One region of the Streptomyces sp. NPDC051041 genome, then DNA from elsewhere that is predicted to be linked to it. Evidence: riboswitches for the same ligand, from Rfam matches in the RefSeq annotation. Region 1 holds a riboswitch; each other region holds the start of a gene.
What was found. A riboswitch is a leader RNA that binds a small molecule or an ion and turns the genes downstream of it on or off. The one in region 1 is predicted to bind cyclic di-AMP.
Positions count from the first base shown of each region.

Region 1 (4,541 bases):
CCTCCCCCTTCGTCACCCGTGATGTCAGGACCGGCGCAGCCGGGCCGCGCCCTTCAGCGTTCGGGCCGCCAGCGCGGCCAGTCGTGGCCGGCCGCGTACGAAGCCGTGGACCCGGCGCGCCGGTTCGCGGCCGAGCCGGTGCAGCGCCGCGCCCACCCCCGGGCGCGTCGCCATCCCCTCGTACACGGGCAGCTCGCCGGTCTTCAGCGCGTCCTTGTACTCGGCCGCGCCGCGCCCCAGATCGAGCGTGTCGATGCCCTCGGCGGCCGCGGCCTCGGCCATCCGCAGATGCAGCACCAATCCGGGCGAGAACCTGGCGAATTGCGGGTCGTACGCCGGGAACCAGCAGGCCAGGACCGTCGCCGAGCGCAGCCCGAAGTGCGCGGCGACCGGCCGTCCTGCGGCGTACAGCACCGACAGCGTGCCCGTGCACTGCGGCGCCCGCGTCTCGGCGAGCCGCCCCACGAGCCGGGTGATCCACTCCCGCGCGAACCGGTCCCGGCGCCCGGTCCTGCGGTACTGCGCGGACTTCCACTCGACGAGCGTCCGCAGCGCGGCCGGGTCCCGCTCGTCGAACACGAACCGCACGTCGCCGACCTGACGGCCGAGCCGGCGTTCCTTGGCGAGCGTGGTCTTCAGGAACTTCGGCGACCGGGCGCGCAGGGCGTTCTCGTAGGTCTCGTACCCCTTCCCCACGTCGATGACGTAGGTGGTGAACTCCTCGGCGGCGTACGGCACGAACAGCCGCTGCTCCGCCTCCAGGTTGTCGAAGGCGTAGCTGGACAGCCCGCAGGCCCGCAGCAAGGCGCGGACGTCCAGGCCGAGGCCCGGGCGCAGCACCGCGCCCTGACAGTCCGACACCCCGAGTCCGACGGCCCGCCCCTGGCCCAGCGGCCCGCGCTCGTGGGGCAGGAAACCGGCCGCCTCGCCGCCCTCGTAGACCACCGCCACGCGCGCGTGCGGGCGGACCCGGCTCACGGCCTCGGTGAACTCCGGTTCCATGAACGGGTTGCGCGGCGCGCCCGACGCGGCGCGCAGCTCCCGCCAGTGCTCCTTCTCCCCCTCGCCGAGCTCCTCCGGCTCCAGCACGCGAATGCGTCCACTGCTCAACCTGACCCCCCGATCAAGTCCCCCCGGACACAAGGAAGGTACCCCCGGGGCCGCCCCGGCGGTAGGTACCGGGCCATGCTGCTGCCAACCGGTGCAGAGGCCCACAACCACCTGTAGGCGGTGAAGGGGGGTGAAGGCGGTGACTTCCGGACACTTGTGCGCCGTGTTCCCCGGCGGTCTCCGACGCCCCGCGGGCGCCGGGGTCCGCGGGGCGGTCCGGCTCCGGGCGCGTCGGCGGGGCGCCCGGTCCGTATTCTCTGATCATGGCCCCCTTCACCGCATTCTCACTCGTCGCCACCGACCTGGACGGAACGCTGCTGCGCGCCGACGACACGTTCTCCGACCGGTCGCGCGCCGCGCTCGCGCGGGTGGCGCGGGCCGGTGCGCAGCACCTCGTGGTGACGGGACGCCCGGCGCCGAGGGTGCGGCCGCTCCTGGACGACCTCGGCTGCGGGGGGCTCGCGGTGTGCGGGCAGGGCGCACAGGTGTACGACGCCGGCGCGCACCGTCTGCTGTGGTCGGTCACCCTGGACCGGGAGCTGGCCGAGACCGCGCTCGGCAAGATCGAGGCCGAGGTGGGGCAGGTGTACGCCGCGGTCGACCAGGACGGCGTCGACGGGCTCACGCTGATCGAGCCCGGCTACCGGATGCCGCACCCGACCCTGCCCGCGGTGCGGGTCGAACGGCGCGACGACCTGTGGTGCGCGCCCATCAGCAAGGTGCTGCTGCGCCATGCCGAGCTGTCCGACGACGAGCTGGCGGCGACGGCCCGCGCGGTGGTCGGCTCCCTCGCCACGGTCACCATGTCGGGGCCCGGGACCGTCGAGCTGCAGCCGCTCGGCGTCACCAAGGCGACCGGCCTGGCGCTGGCCGCCGAGCACCTGGGGCTCAGCCCGTGGCGGACGATCGCCTTCGGGGACATGCCCAACGACATCCCCATGTTCGGCTGGGCGGCCCACGGCGTCGCGATGGCCAACGCCCATCCCGCCCTCAAGGCGGTGGCCGACGAGATCACACGGTCGAACGAGGACGACGGCGTCGCCGTCGTCCTCGAGCGACTGTTCGGTGCGGCTTAGGGGGAGGGCCCGGCGGGCCTAGTAGGCCCCGGCGACGTTGTCGATCGAGCCGTAGCGCTGGGCCGCGTAGTTGCAGGCGGCGGTGATGTTCGCGACCGGGTCGTACGGGTCCCACGAGGTGCCGGCCACGTGGTACGCCTGGAAGGTCGGGTCGATGACCTGGAGCAGGCCCTTGGAGGGGGTGCCCGCGGCGGCGTTGGAGTCCCACAGGTTGACGGCGTTCGGGTTGCCGGACGACTCGCGCATGATGTTGCGGTGGATGCCGTCGTACGTGCCGGGGATCCCGTTCTGCGCCATGATGTCGAGCGCCTCCCGGATCCAGCCGTCGAGGTTGTCCGGGTAGGCCGTGGCCGTGGTGGTGGCGGCGGTCGTCGTGGCGGCCGCGGACGCGCTGGTCGCGCCGACGAGCGGAAGGGCGAGTACGGCGGCGCCCGTGCCGGCGAGGGCGAGCGTGCGGGCGAGGCGGGCGGTACGGCGGTGGCCGCGTGCAGGCATGGTCGGTTCCTCTCCTACGCCTGCGAGGTGAGCTGTCGGGTTCGGGCGGGAGGTGCCCGGCCGTGTCCCCGTGGGCACGGCTTCACCCCGAGCCGCACCGGTGCGTCCGGTGCGGCGGCTTACCTGGGTCCCCCGCTCCTGCCGTGCGAGTGAGTTCGTCGTGGGTGGCGCGGACGGCGGCAGGATTCGGCGTCCGCCCGACAGGCCGGGAACGTATGCGAGAGCACATGTCCGGAACAAGTGCGGGATTCGCGGAACGCTCCTGTTGACCTTGTTCTGGGGTGTTTTGGGTGCTTGATCCTTCGCGGGCGCCGAGGGGCAACTCGCTTGCGGGGCCGGGGGGGTGGGGAGGGGAGGGGGCGGGCGGCGCGGCGCGGCGGGGCGTGAGCCAACTCACGGAGGCCGAAGAGTCCGACAAAACGGGCAATATGGCCAACTGGCTCGTAAGGGACCGGTCGTGGGGCCGGGTGCGGAGGCATGGGGAGGGGGCCGGGCGCACCGGTGGCGGCGGCGGGCGCGTCCGCCGCGCGCGGAGTGAGGATGGTCACGCCATGTCGTTCCATGTCCGCTCATATGAACCGATCGAAAACATGACGGGCCTGGTCCCTTATCGCCCGGGCTGTAACCGTGGGCCCTATCGGTGATCGAAACGTGACCGGATACGCTGACTTGAGTGAGGGCAGCGACCTATCGACAAACCGTGTAATCGCCAGCAGACACCAGCAGACAGGAGACCCCTCGTGACCGTCGTCGGGCCGTTCGGGCTGAGCGTGCGGGACCAGGCTCTGGAAGCCGATGTCCAGGCCGGATTGGCGGCTGTCGAGGAAGGGTTGCTCGAGGCAACCAAGAGCGCGGTGCCCTTCATCACCGAGGCCGCCCAGCACCTGGTGCGGGCGGGCGGGAAGCGGTTCCGGCCGCTGCTGGTGATGCTCGCGGCGCAGTTCGGGGACCCGTACGCGCCCGGCGTCGTGCCGTCGGCTGTGGTCGTGGAGCTGACCCACCTCGCCACGCTGTACCACGACGACGTGATGGACGAGGCCGCCGTGCGGCGCGGGGTGCCCAGCGCGAACACCCGCTGGGGCAACTCGGTGGCGGTCCTCACCGGCGACTTCCTCTTCGCCCGGGCCTCGCACATCCTGGCCGACCTCGGCCCGGAGGCGGTGCGGGTGCAGGCGGAGGCGTTCGAGCGCCTGGTGACCGGGCAGATCCTGGAGACGGCGGGACCGCGGGACGGACGTGACCCGGTCGAGCACTACCTGGACGTGCTGGGCGGCAAGACGGGATCGCTGGTGGCGGTCTCCTGCCGGTTCGGCGCGATGATGTCCGGCGCCGACGAGACGGTCGTGGACGTGCTCACCCAGTACGGCGAGCGGCTCGGCGTCGCCTTCCAGCTCGCGGACGACGTGCTGGACATCGCCTCCGACTCGCACGAGTCGGGCAAGACGCCGGGCACGGACCTGCGCGAGGGCATCCCCACCCTGCCGGTGCTGCGGCTGCGGGAGCGGGCGGCCCGCCTGGGGCGGGCCGAGGACGTCGCGCTGTGCGAGCTGCTCGACTCCGACCTGACCGACGACGCGCGGCACGCCGAGGCCCTGACGCTGCTGCGCGCCCACCCGGCGCTGGAGCAGGCGCGCCGGGACACCGTGCGCTACGCCGAGGAGGCGCGCGCGGCGCTGGCGCCGCTGCCGGAGTGCGACGCGAAGACGGCGCTGACCGAACTGTGCGACGCGGTGGTCCACCGGGCGGGCTGAACCGCCCCGCGGAACGGCTCCCGGTACCCCGCCCGCCCCGGGGCCGCCGCCGTGACGGCCGCCGGCCCGCGCCCCGCTCGGCGGCGTCCTCCCGCGCGACCCCTACGGG
Region 1 is NZ_JBITFM010000002.1:97,011-101,551, forward strand. Features, by position in the region: gene ACIBAI_RS03665 (GNAT family N-acetyltransferase) at 25-1,089, opposite strand; gene ACIBAI_RS03670 (HAD family hydrolase) at 1,374-2,186, shown strand; gene ACIBAI_RS03675 (transglycosylase SLT domain-containing protein) at 2,205-2,681, opposite strand; cyclic di-AMP (ydaO/yuaA leader) riboswitch at 2,684-2,852, opposite strand; gene ACIBAI_RS03680 (polyprenyl synthetase family protein) at 3,422-4,432, shown strand.

Region 2 (4,541 bases), 200 kb from region 1:
CAAGATCGGCGTGAAGCTGGCACTGCTGATCGTCATCCTCGGTCTCGTCTACGTGAAGCGGGACGAGGAGAAGGTGGACAAGAGCCTGTTCGGCCTGGTGGGACTCCTCACCACCGCGAACGTCTTCATCGCGGTGCTCTGGACCTGAGCCCGCCCGGGACCGCCCGGCCCCCGGACCACGGGCCCCGGCCGCACGCGTGCGCGGCGTGCGCCGCGCACGCGCGGGACAGGTTCGGGGAGGGCGGCCCCGCCCGTCAGGCCGGCCGCACCACGCTGTGGATCGACGACTCGCCGTCGTAGTAGACCGACTCCTCCCGGACGTACGCGCCGGGCTTCGGGGCGTGGATCATCATGCCGTCGCCGATGTAGAGGCCGACGTGGGTGACGTCGTCGTAGAAGAACACCAGGTCGCCGGGTCGGGCCTGGGAGAGGGGGACCGTAGTGCCCGCGTTCACCTGGTCGTAGGTGGTGCGGGGCAGGGTGACCCCGGCGGCCTTCCAGGCGGCCTGGGTGAGGCCGGAGCAGTCGTAGGACCCGGGGCCGGTGGCGCCCCAGACGTACGGCTTGCCGATCTGGTCGCGGGCGAAGGCGAGCGCCTTCCCGGCCTTCGTGCCGTAGGAGGAGCCCGGCGCGGACGACGAGCCCGACCCGGACGGCGAGTCCGGCGCGGACGGCGAGTCCGGCGCGGACGGCGACGCACTCGAACCGGAACCCGATGAGCCGCTCTCCTGCCGCCGGGCGGCCTCCTCCTGCCGCTGCCGTTCCCGGGCCTGCCGCTCGGCGAGTTCCGCGGCCTTGCGGTCGGCCTCCTCCTGTTTGCGCTTCTCGATCGCCGCGAGCCGCGCCTTCTCCTCGGCGGTCAGCTCCGACAGCAGGTCACGCGCGTCGGCGAGCTTCTGCTGGACGGTGGCCTTGGCCGTCTTCAGGTCGTTCTGCGAGTCGGTGAGCTTTTCGAGGCTGTCGGTGGCCTCCTGACGCTTCCTCATCGTCTCCGACTGCTGCGCGAAGTAGTCGTCGACCGCTTCCTTCTGCCGGCCGGTGAGCCGGCTCATCAGCTGGTTCTGGTCGAAGTAGTCCTGCGGGGAGTCCGCGAGCAGGAAGGTCGCGGTGTCCGGCACGGATGCGCCGGTGCGGTACTGGGCGGCGGCGTAGGAGCCCAGTTCCTCGCGTGCCTCGTTGAGCTTCTGGGCGCGCCGGGCGACGTCGTCGAGGAGGGCGTCGACGCGCTTGCGCTGCTCGGCGGTCCTCTCCTTGGCCGCGTTGTACTCGTCGGTGGCCGACTCCGCCTGGCGGTACAGGTCGTCGACCTTCTTCTCGACCTCTTCGAGACTCGGCCTGTCGTCCGAGGGGGCGGCGTTGGCCGTCTGGGGGAGCAGGGCCACGGAGGCGAGGGCCGCCGTGGCGAGGGCGGGGGTCCGTATGCCTGCTGCGCGGGTGCCCGCGGTGCGCGGTTTGCGGTGCGACGCCAAGGGAGGCGACTCCTTCCGTGCTCCGCCTGCCGGGTTGGCTGTCGGGTTCGGGCGGGTGGTCCGGAAGGCCGCCCTACGGCCCTGCCCCGCGGGGCGGAGCGGGCCGATTCACCCCGGGTTCTCGGTCGGGTCCCCGGCTCGGCCGCCGTGCGGGCGCGCCGGACTCGGCGGAGGCCGCGCGACCCGGCGACGTTCGCCGGTGGGGGTCGTACGGCCCGCCCGCACGGTAGCCAACCCGTGCGGCGGCTGTGAAGGTTGGCGGGTGATATGCCCGATACATTTTCGTGACCTTCGTCCGGGGGTCGCGCAGGGTGAGCCGCCGGGCGCGGCCTGTGGGGCACCAGACCGGGCGGCGGCTCCCGCAGGGGGTGCGCGTCCGCGCGTCGTACCGGACGGCGGTGGTCGCGGTCGGTGCGGCCGCGCCTCCGGAACGTGGCCGGAACCCGGGCGCCCGGGCGGGCTCTGGGCCGGGCGGACCCGCGCGGACGCGGCCCGGCGAGGCCCGTTCCGCGGGATGTTCCCGGGCGGGCAGCGGGCTGTCGGTGGGGAGCCCTAGACTCGGAGAGCGATGAGCAGCCTCTTTGACGACAGCTTCCTGGCGGACCTCCAGGCCTCCCCCGGCCCTGCGGAAGAGCCCCCGCCGCCCGAGGACGATCACGTACCGGAGCCGATTCCGGACGATCTGTTCGGCGGGAAGTTCGACGTGCCGCCGGACCGGGACGCCTACTACCGGGACGGCGCCCCGCGCCCGGTGGTGGACCCCGCCGCGCTCCTGGAGGGGCTGAACGACAACCAGCGCGCCGCCGTCGTGCACTCCGGCTCCCCGCTGCTCATCGTGGCCGGCGCCGGCTCCGGCAAGACCCGCGTGCTCACCCACCGCATCGCCCACCTGCTGGCCGAGCGGGGCGTCCACCCGGGCCAGATCCTCGCGATCACCTTCACCAACAAGGCCGCCGGCGAGATGAAGGAGCGGGTCGAGCAGCTCGTCGGCCCGCGCGCGCACGCGATGTGGGTGATGACCTTCCACAGCGCCTGCGTGCGGATCCTGCGGCGCGAGTCGAAGAAGCTCGGCTTCACGTCCTCGTTCTCGATCTACGACGCCGCCGACTCCAAGCGTCTGATGGCCCTGGTCTGCCGCGACCTGGACCTGGACCCCAAGCGGTTCCCGCCGAAGTCCTTCAGCGCCAGGATCAGCAACCTGAAGAACGAGCTGATCGACGAGGAGGACTTCGCCGCGCAGGCCGCCGACGGCTTTGAGAAGACCCTCGCCCAGGCCTACGCCCTGTACCAGTCGCGGCTGCGCGAGGCCAACGCCCTCGACTTCGACGACCTGATCATGACGACGGTCAACCTGCTCCGCGCGTTCCCGGACGTCGCCGAGCACTACCGCCGCCGCTTCCGCCACGTCCTGGTCGACGAGTACCAGGACACCAACCACGCCCAGTACGCCCTCGTGCGCGAGCTGGTGGGCCCCTCCGGCGAGGGCCAGGACCCCGCAGAGCTGTGCGTGGTGGGCGACGCCGACCAGTCGATCTACGCCTTCCGCGGCGCGACCATCCGCAACATCCTCCAGTTCGAGGAGGATTACCCGGACGCCACGACGATCCTGCTGGAGCAGAACTACCGCTCCACCCAGACGATCCTGAGCGCGGCCAACGCGGTCATCGAGCGCAACGAGTCCCGCCGCCCCAAGAACCTGTGGACCAACGCGGGCGCGGGCTCCCTGATCACCGGGTACGTCGCCGACACCGAGCACGACGAGGCGCAGTTCGTCGCCGACGAGATAGACCGCCTGACCGACGCGGGCGAGGCGAAGGCGGGCGACGTCGCCGTCTTCTACCGCACCAACGCCCAGTCCCGGGTCTTCGAAGAGGTCTTCATCCGCGTCGGGCTGCCCTACAAGGTCGTCGGCGGCGTCCGCTTCTACGAGCGCAAGGAGGTCCGGGACGTCCTGGCCTACCTGCGGGTGCTGGCCAACCCGGAGGACTCCGTGCCCCTGCGGCGCATCCTCAACGTCCCCAAGCGGGGCATCGGCGACCGCGCGGAAGCCATGATCGACGCCCTCGCCCAGCGCGAGAGGATCAGCTTCCCGCAGGCGCTCAAGCGCGTCGACGAGGCGTACGGCATGGCCGCGCGCTCCGCGAACGCGGTCAAGCGGTTCAACGCGCTGATGGAGGAGCTGCGCACGGTCGTCGAGTCCGGCGCGGGACCGGCGACCGTGCTGGAGGCGGTGCTGGAGCGCACCGGCTACCTCGCCGAGCTGCAGGCCTCCACCGACCCGCAGGACGAGACGCGGATCGAGAACCTGCAGGAACTCGCCGCCGTGGCCCTGGAGTTCGAGCAGGCCCGCGGCGAGGACGACCCGGGCACCCTCGCCGAGTTCCTGGAGCAGGTGGCCCTCGTCGCGGACTCCGACGAGATCCCCGACGAGGAGGGCGACGGCGTCATCACGCTGATGACCCTGCACACCGCCAAGGGCCTGGAGTTCCCGGTCGTCTTCCTGACCGGCATGGAGGACGGCGTCTTCCCGCACATGCGCGCCCTCGGCCAGACCAAGGAACTGGAGGAGGAGCGGCGCCTGGCGTACGTCGGCATCACGCGTGCGCGGGAGCGGCTGTACCTCACCCGGTCGACCATGCGCAGCGCGTGGGGGCAGCCGTCGTACAACCCGCCGTCGCGGTTCCTGGAGGAGATCCCGCCCGCGTACGTGAACTGGAGGCGGACCGGGGCCGGCGCCCCCGCGTCCTCCGGGCCGCTCTCGGGGGTGGCGGCCTCGCTGTCGTCGTCCCGGTCCCGCTCGTCGGCGTCGGGCGCGTCCGGGTTCGCCACCCGCCGCGCCGCGGAGAAGCCGGCGGTGGCGCTGGCGGTCGGGGACCGGGTGACCCACGACCAGTTCGGGCTGGGCACCGTGGTCGCGGTGAAGGGCACCGGCGCCAACGCCGAGGCGACGATCGACTTCGGCGACGCCAAGCCGAAGCGGCTGCTGCTGCGGTACGCGCCGGTGGAGAAGCTGTGACTGCGTGATCCGGTCCGCGAGGTGAGCCCCCGCCCGGGCGGCGGGGGCCTGCCGGG
Region 2 is NZ_JBITFM010000002.1:293,248-297,788, forward strand. Features, by position in the region: gene ACIBAI_RS04640 (hypothetical protein) at 1-148, shown strand, start outside; gene ACIBAI_RS04645 (NlpC/P60 family protein) at 255-1,469, opposite strand; cyclic di-AMP (ydaO/yuaA leader) riboswitch at 1,478-1,635, opposite strand; gene pcrA (DNA helicase PcrA) at 2,038-4,485, shown strand.
Region 2: another riboswitch for cyclic di-AMP. It lies ahead of ACIBAI_RS04645 (NlpC/P60 family protein); the one in region 1 lies ahead of ACIBAI_RS03675 (transglycosylase SLT domain-containing protein).

Region 3 (4,541 bases), on a different contig from region 1:
TCCCGCCGCTGCCGCGTCCGGGCCGCCCGCGCGGTGTCCGTGAGGGCGCCCGCGCGAGGCGCCGCGGCGGCCGCTTCCCCGGCGGGCCCGCCGGGCGGCAGCGCCGGCCGGGCGCGGGGCCGTACCGTCCGCGCCCGGCCGGCGACACGGCTCGCGCGACGGCCCGCCGAAACGGCCGCGGGCCGGGAGTCCTCCGCCCCCGGAGCCGGAGGTCTCCGCTCGGTGAGGACCTGGAAGGCCGGACCGCGCGTCCTGCGCCCCGGGGCCGGGGGTCTGCGGGCGGGTCACGGGCCCGGGAGACCCCGGGCCGCCCCGCCCCTGCTCAGCCCCGGCTCAGGCCACCGAAGCGATCCGCATCCTGATGTCCTCCAGCGCCAGCCGCCCCTTCGCCGTCACCCGGTCCCCGGACGACTCCCCGCGCAGCCGGCGCCCGATCCACGGCACCAGGTAGTCGCGCGCCCACTGCACGTCGTCCCGGCGGATCTCCAGGGTGCCGCGCGGCGGCAGCGGCGGCCAGGGCTGCTCCGGGTCGGCCGGCACCTCCAGGCCGAGGACCTGTCCGGCGCGCAGCGCCACGCGCGTGTGCCCCTCGGGCGACAGGTGCAGCCGGTCGGCGTCCCAGGCCCTGCGGTCCTGGACGCTCCGGAGCGACCACAGGTCGAGCACCGGACAGCCGTACCGGTCGGCGATGGCCCGCACGTGCCCGTTGTACGTGGCGATCTTGCCCCGCAGATGCTTGAGCACGGGCACCCCGCGGGTGTCGAAGCCGGTCGTCACCATGACGGTGCCGGCCGCCTCGGTGAGCGCGGCGACCGCTCGTTCGAAGCGCTCGGCCACGTCGTCCGGGTCGGTGCCGGGCCGGATGATGTCGTTGCCCCCCGCGCAGAACGAGACCAGGTCCGGTGCCAGTTCGACGGCCCGCGGCACCTGGTCCGCCACGATCTGGTCGAGCAGTTTGCCGCGTACGGCGAGGTTGGTGTAGGTGAAGTCGCCTTCCGGCCTGAGGTCCGCGAGCAGCACGGCGAGCCGGTCGGCCCAGCCGACGAACGCCCCGTCGGGGCCGGGGTCGCCGACGCCCTCGGTGAAGCTGTCCCCCACCGCAACGTACGACCCGATCACTGATCTGCTGTCACTCTTCGAATCGTCTGCCACATGACCATGATTCACCGCGGAATGTGACCTACGCGACCGTAAGGAGGGGTTGACGGTCGGTGAGATAAGCCACTCCTAAAGTGTTGGCCAACTCCGGAATAGGGCTTCGTCCAGGGGCGTTGGCGCCCCGGACCCGCTGCTTCCGGGGCGCGGCGGCCGGACCCGGGGACCGAAAGGCCGAAGGCCGGACCCGGGGATCGGGGTCCGGCCTTCGGCGGCTCGTCGGGCAGGCGGTGCCGGCCGGCGTCAGATGGAGACGCCGTGCGAGCGGAGGTAGGCCACCGGGTCCACGTCCGAGCCGTAGTTCGGCGTGGTGCGGATCTCGAAGTGCAGGTGCGGCCCGGTCACGTTGCCGGTCGCGCCGGACAGGCCGACCTGCTGACCGGCGGTCACGGTCTGACCGGTCGAGACCGAGAGCGAGGACAGGTGGGCGTACTGGGCGTAGTGGCCGTCGTCGAGCTTGATGACGACCTGGTTGCCGTACGCGCCGCCCCAGCCCGCGGAGACGACCGTGCCCGCGGCCACCGCCTTGAGGGAGGTGCCGGTCGGGACGACGAAGTCGACACCGGTGTGGTAGCCGCTGGACCACATGCTGCCGGCCACGCGGTAGGCGGTGCCGACGCCGGCGCCGCTCACCGGGAGGGTGTAGCCGCTGGAGGCGTTCGTGGTGCCGGCGGACTGCCCGGCGGCCGCGTCCTGCTCGGGGGACGCCTCCGACGAGGGCTTCGACGAGGCGGACTGCGTGGACTCGGAGGGCTGCGCGGGCTGCGCCGACGGCTTCGCCGCGGAGGACTCGGGGGACTCCGACCGGGAGGAGGACTCGGCGGCGCTCGTCGCGGCCTTCTTGCCGAGCGCGAGCTTCAGGCCGGGATGGATCAGCGACGGGTCGTCGCCGACGGCCTCGCGGTTGTCCGCGTACAGCTTCTTCCAGCCGCCGCTGACGTTCTCCTCGTCGGCGATCTTCGAGAGGTAGTCGCCGGCCTTCACGGTGTAGGTCCGCGTGCCCGTGTCCTTGTCCGCGGTCGTCTTCCCGGCGGCCGGCAGGGACTGGACGGCCTTTTCCGGAACGGACTGGGCGGGCGCGGCGTGGGCACCCGTGGCTCCCAGGAGCGGGAGGGCGAGCGCGGCGCCGCCGGTTCCGGCGACGGCGATGGAACGGGTGAAACGCTGGGTCTTGCTGCGGCGGTGCTTACCCTTCGCGGGCATGGCGCATTCCTCTCCGGCGCCTGCGAGGTGAGCTGTCGGGTGCGGACTGGAGATGTCCGGTCGCGCCGAGGGGCGCGGCTTTACCCCAAGCCTGGTCCGGGAACCGGAACAGGCAGTCGTACCTGTGGGTCCCCCGCTCCTGCCGTACACGGGTGGGTGGGTGTGCGGGCTCCGGTCGGCGGCAGGATTCGGCGTCCGTCCGGATCGGTGGCGAACGTAAGCGACCAGGACGCACAGGGACAAGCGAAGGTTGCGCGGAATTGCGGATCAACTTGATCCACTACTGGAATTCCCGGTCACCCTCCGTCGATTTCGGCATCGTTTCCTTTCCCGAAATCCCTTGTGGACCATGCGAATTACGTGAACATGACGGGCAACGGACGGTCACGGGTATGACGCTCCTCACGTGACGCCGCTCCAGCTCCCCTCAGCACAGGGGGAGTTACAACAAAAGCATCAATCCGGACAGAAGGGTCAGAGGCGACGCAAGTGGATGACCGTCGCATCGAGGTCGCCCCGCAACCCGGTCCGCAGACCGTGGTGCAGCAGCACCGCCCCCCGGTGCACTTCGCCCGTTTCACGGCATTCGTACGACGCTGTCGGGTCGAGGCCACGCAGCCGGAGCGCCGGGACGGGCTCGCCGTGGTGCTGCGCCTGGAGCCAGGCGAGGACGGCGGTCTCGTCGCCGAGCACGTACTGCACGGCACTCAGGCCGCCCCGGGGCGGCCTGAGCCGGTGGAGCTCCCCGCGCTGCACCAGGGGCCGGATCTCCTTGTAGCGGCTCACCCACTCCCGGGCCTCGGCGAGCTCCTCCCCGGTCCACTTCGTGAGGTCGCCGCCGATGCCGAGCACCCCGGCCATGGCGCTCACGAACCGGAACCGCAAGGAGCTCTTCCGGCCGTTGAGCATGGCGTTCGGGCTGTCGGTGACCCAGGCGGCCATCACGCGGGCCGGGTGGATCTGGCTGAAGCCCTCCTGGATGGCGAGCCGGTCGAGCGGGTCGGTGTTGTCCGAGGTCCACACCTGGTCGGTGCGGGCGAGCACGCCGAGGTCGATCCGGCCGCCGCCGCCCGAGCAGGACTCGAAGGCGACCCCCGGGTGGGCCGCCCGCAGCCGGTCCAGCAGCGCGTACAGGGCGCGCACATGGTCGACCCACAGCCGCTGCGGGTACGGGTCGCCGGGCCAGCCCGCGTCGGTGAAGCAGCGGTTGAAGTCCCACTTGACGTAGTCGATCGGGGCGCTGGAGAGGAGCCCGTCGAGCTGCTCCCACAGGTACTCCCGGACGTCCTCGCGGGCGAGGTTGAGGACGAGCTGATGGCGGAACTCCGTCCGTCTGCGGCCCTTCTGGTGCTGCACCCAGTCCGGGTGGGCGCGGTACAGGTCGCTGTCCGGGTTGACCATCTCGGGCTCGACCCAGATGCCGAACCGCATGCCGAGGCCGTGCACGTACGCGGCGAGCGGGGCCAGGCCGCGGGGAAAGCGCTCGGGGTTGGGCGTCCAGTCGCCGAGGCCGGCCCGGTCTCCGGTGCGCGCGCCGAACCAGCCGTCGTCGACCACGAACAGTTCGACGCCCAGCTCCGCGGCCCGCCGCGCGAGCGCCCGCTGCTGCTCCTCGGAGATGTCGAACCCGGTGGCCTCCCAGGAGTTGTACAGCACCGGCCGGTCCCGGTCCGCGTCCGGGACGACGTACGCGCGCTGGTAGGCGTGCCAGGCGCGGCTCGCGCCGCCGAAGCCGCCGTCGCTCCACAGGCCGGCGAAGACGGGTGTGGTGAAGGTCTCCCCGGCGGCCAGCCGCAGCAGGCCGGAGTCGTCGTGGCCGGCGCCGCCGGTGATCTGCACCCGAGCGTCCGGGAGCCGGGCGACACAGATCCGCCAGGAGCCCGACCAGCCGAGCGCGCAGCCGTAGACCTCGCCGCGCTCCTCGGTGGCGTCGGTGTCGAGCGCGACCCACGGCAGGTGCTGGTGCCCGGTGTGGCCGCGGCGGCTGCCGATGACCTGCTCGCCGTGGGCGAGCGGGAAGCGGGCGAGCCGGGACTCCGCGGCCCAGCGGCCGTGCAGCTGGGACAGCCGCCAGCCGTCGCGGTCGGGCAGGGTCCAGGTGGCGGAGTCGGCGCGCAGCAGCTCGACCGCCGGGCCCCGGTTCTCCAGGGTCACCCAGCGCTCCACGACGTCGCCCCGCATGC
Region 3 is NZ_JBITFM010000010.1:101,680-106,220, reverse strand. Features, by position in the region: gene ACIBAI_RS17960 (SGNH/GDSL hydrolase family protein) at 334-1,119, opposite strand; gene ACIBAI_RS17955 (peptidoglycan DD-metalloendopeptidase family protein) at 1,399-2,358, opposite strand; cyclic di-AMP (ydaO/yuaA leader) riboswitch at 2,363-2,527, opposite strand; gene ACIBAI_RS17950 (alpha-galactosidase) at 2,833-4,541, opposite strand, start outside.
Region 3: another riboswitch for cyclic di-AMP. It lies ahead of ACIBAI_RS17955 (peptidoglycan DD-metalloendopeptidase family protein); the one in region 1 lies ahead of ACIBAI_RS03675 (transglycosylase SLT domain-containing protein).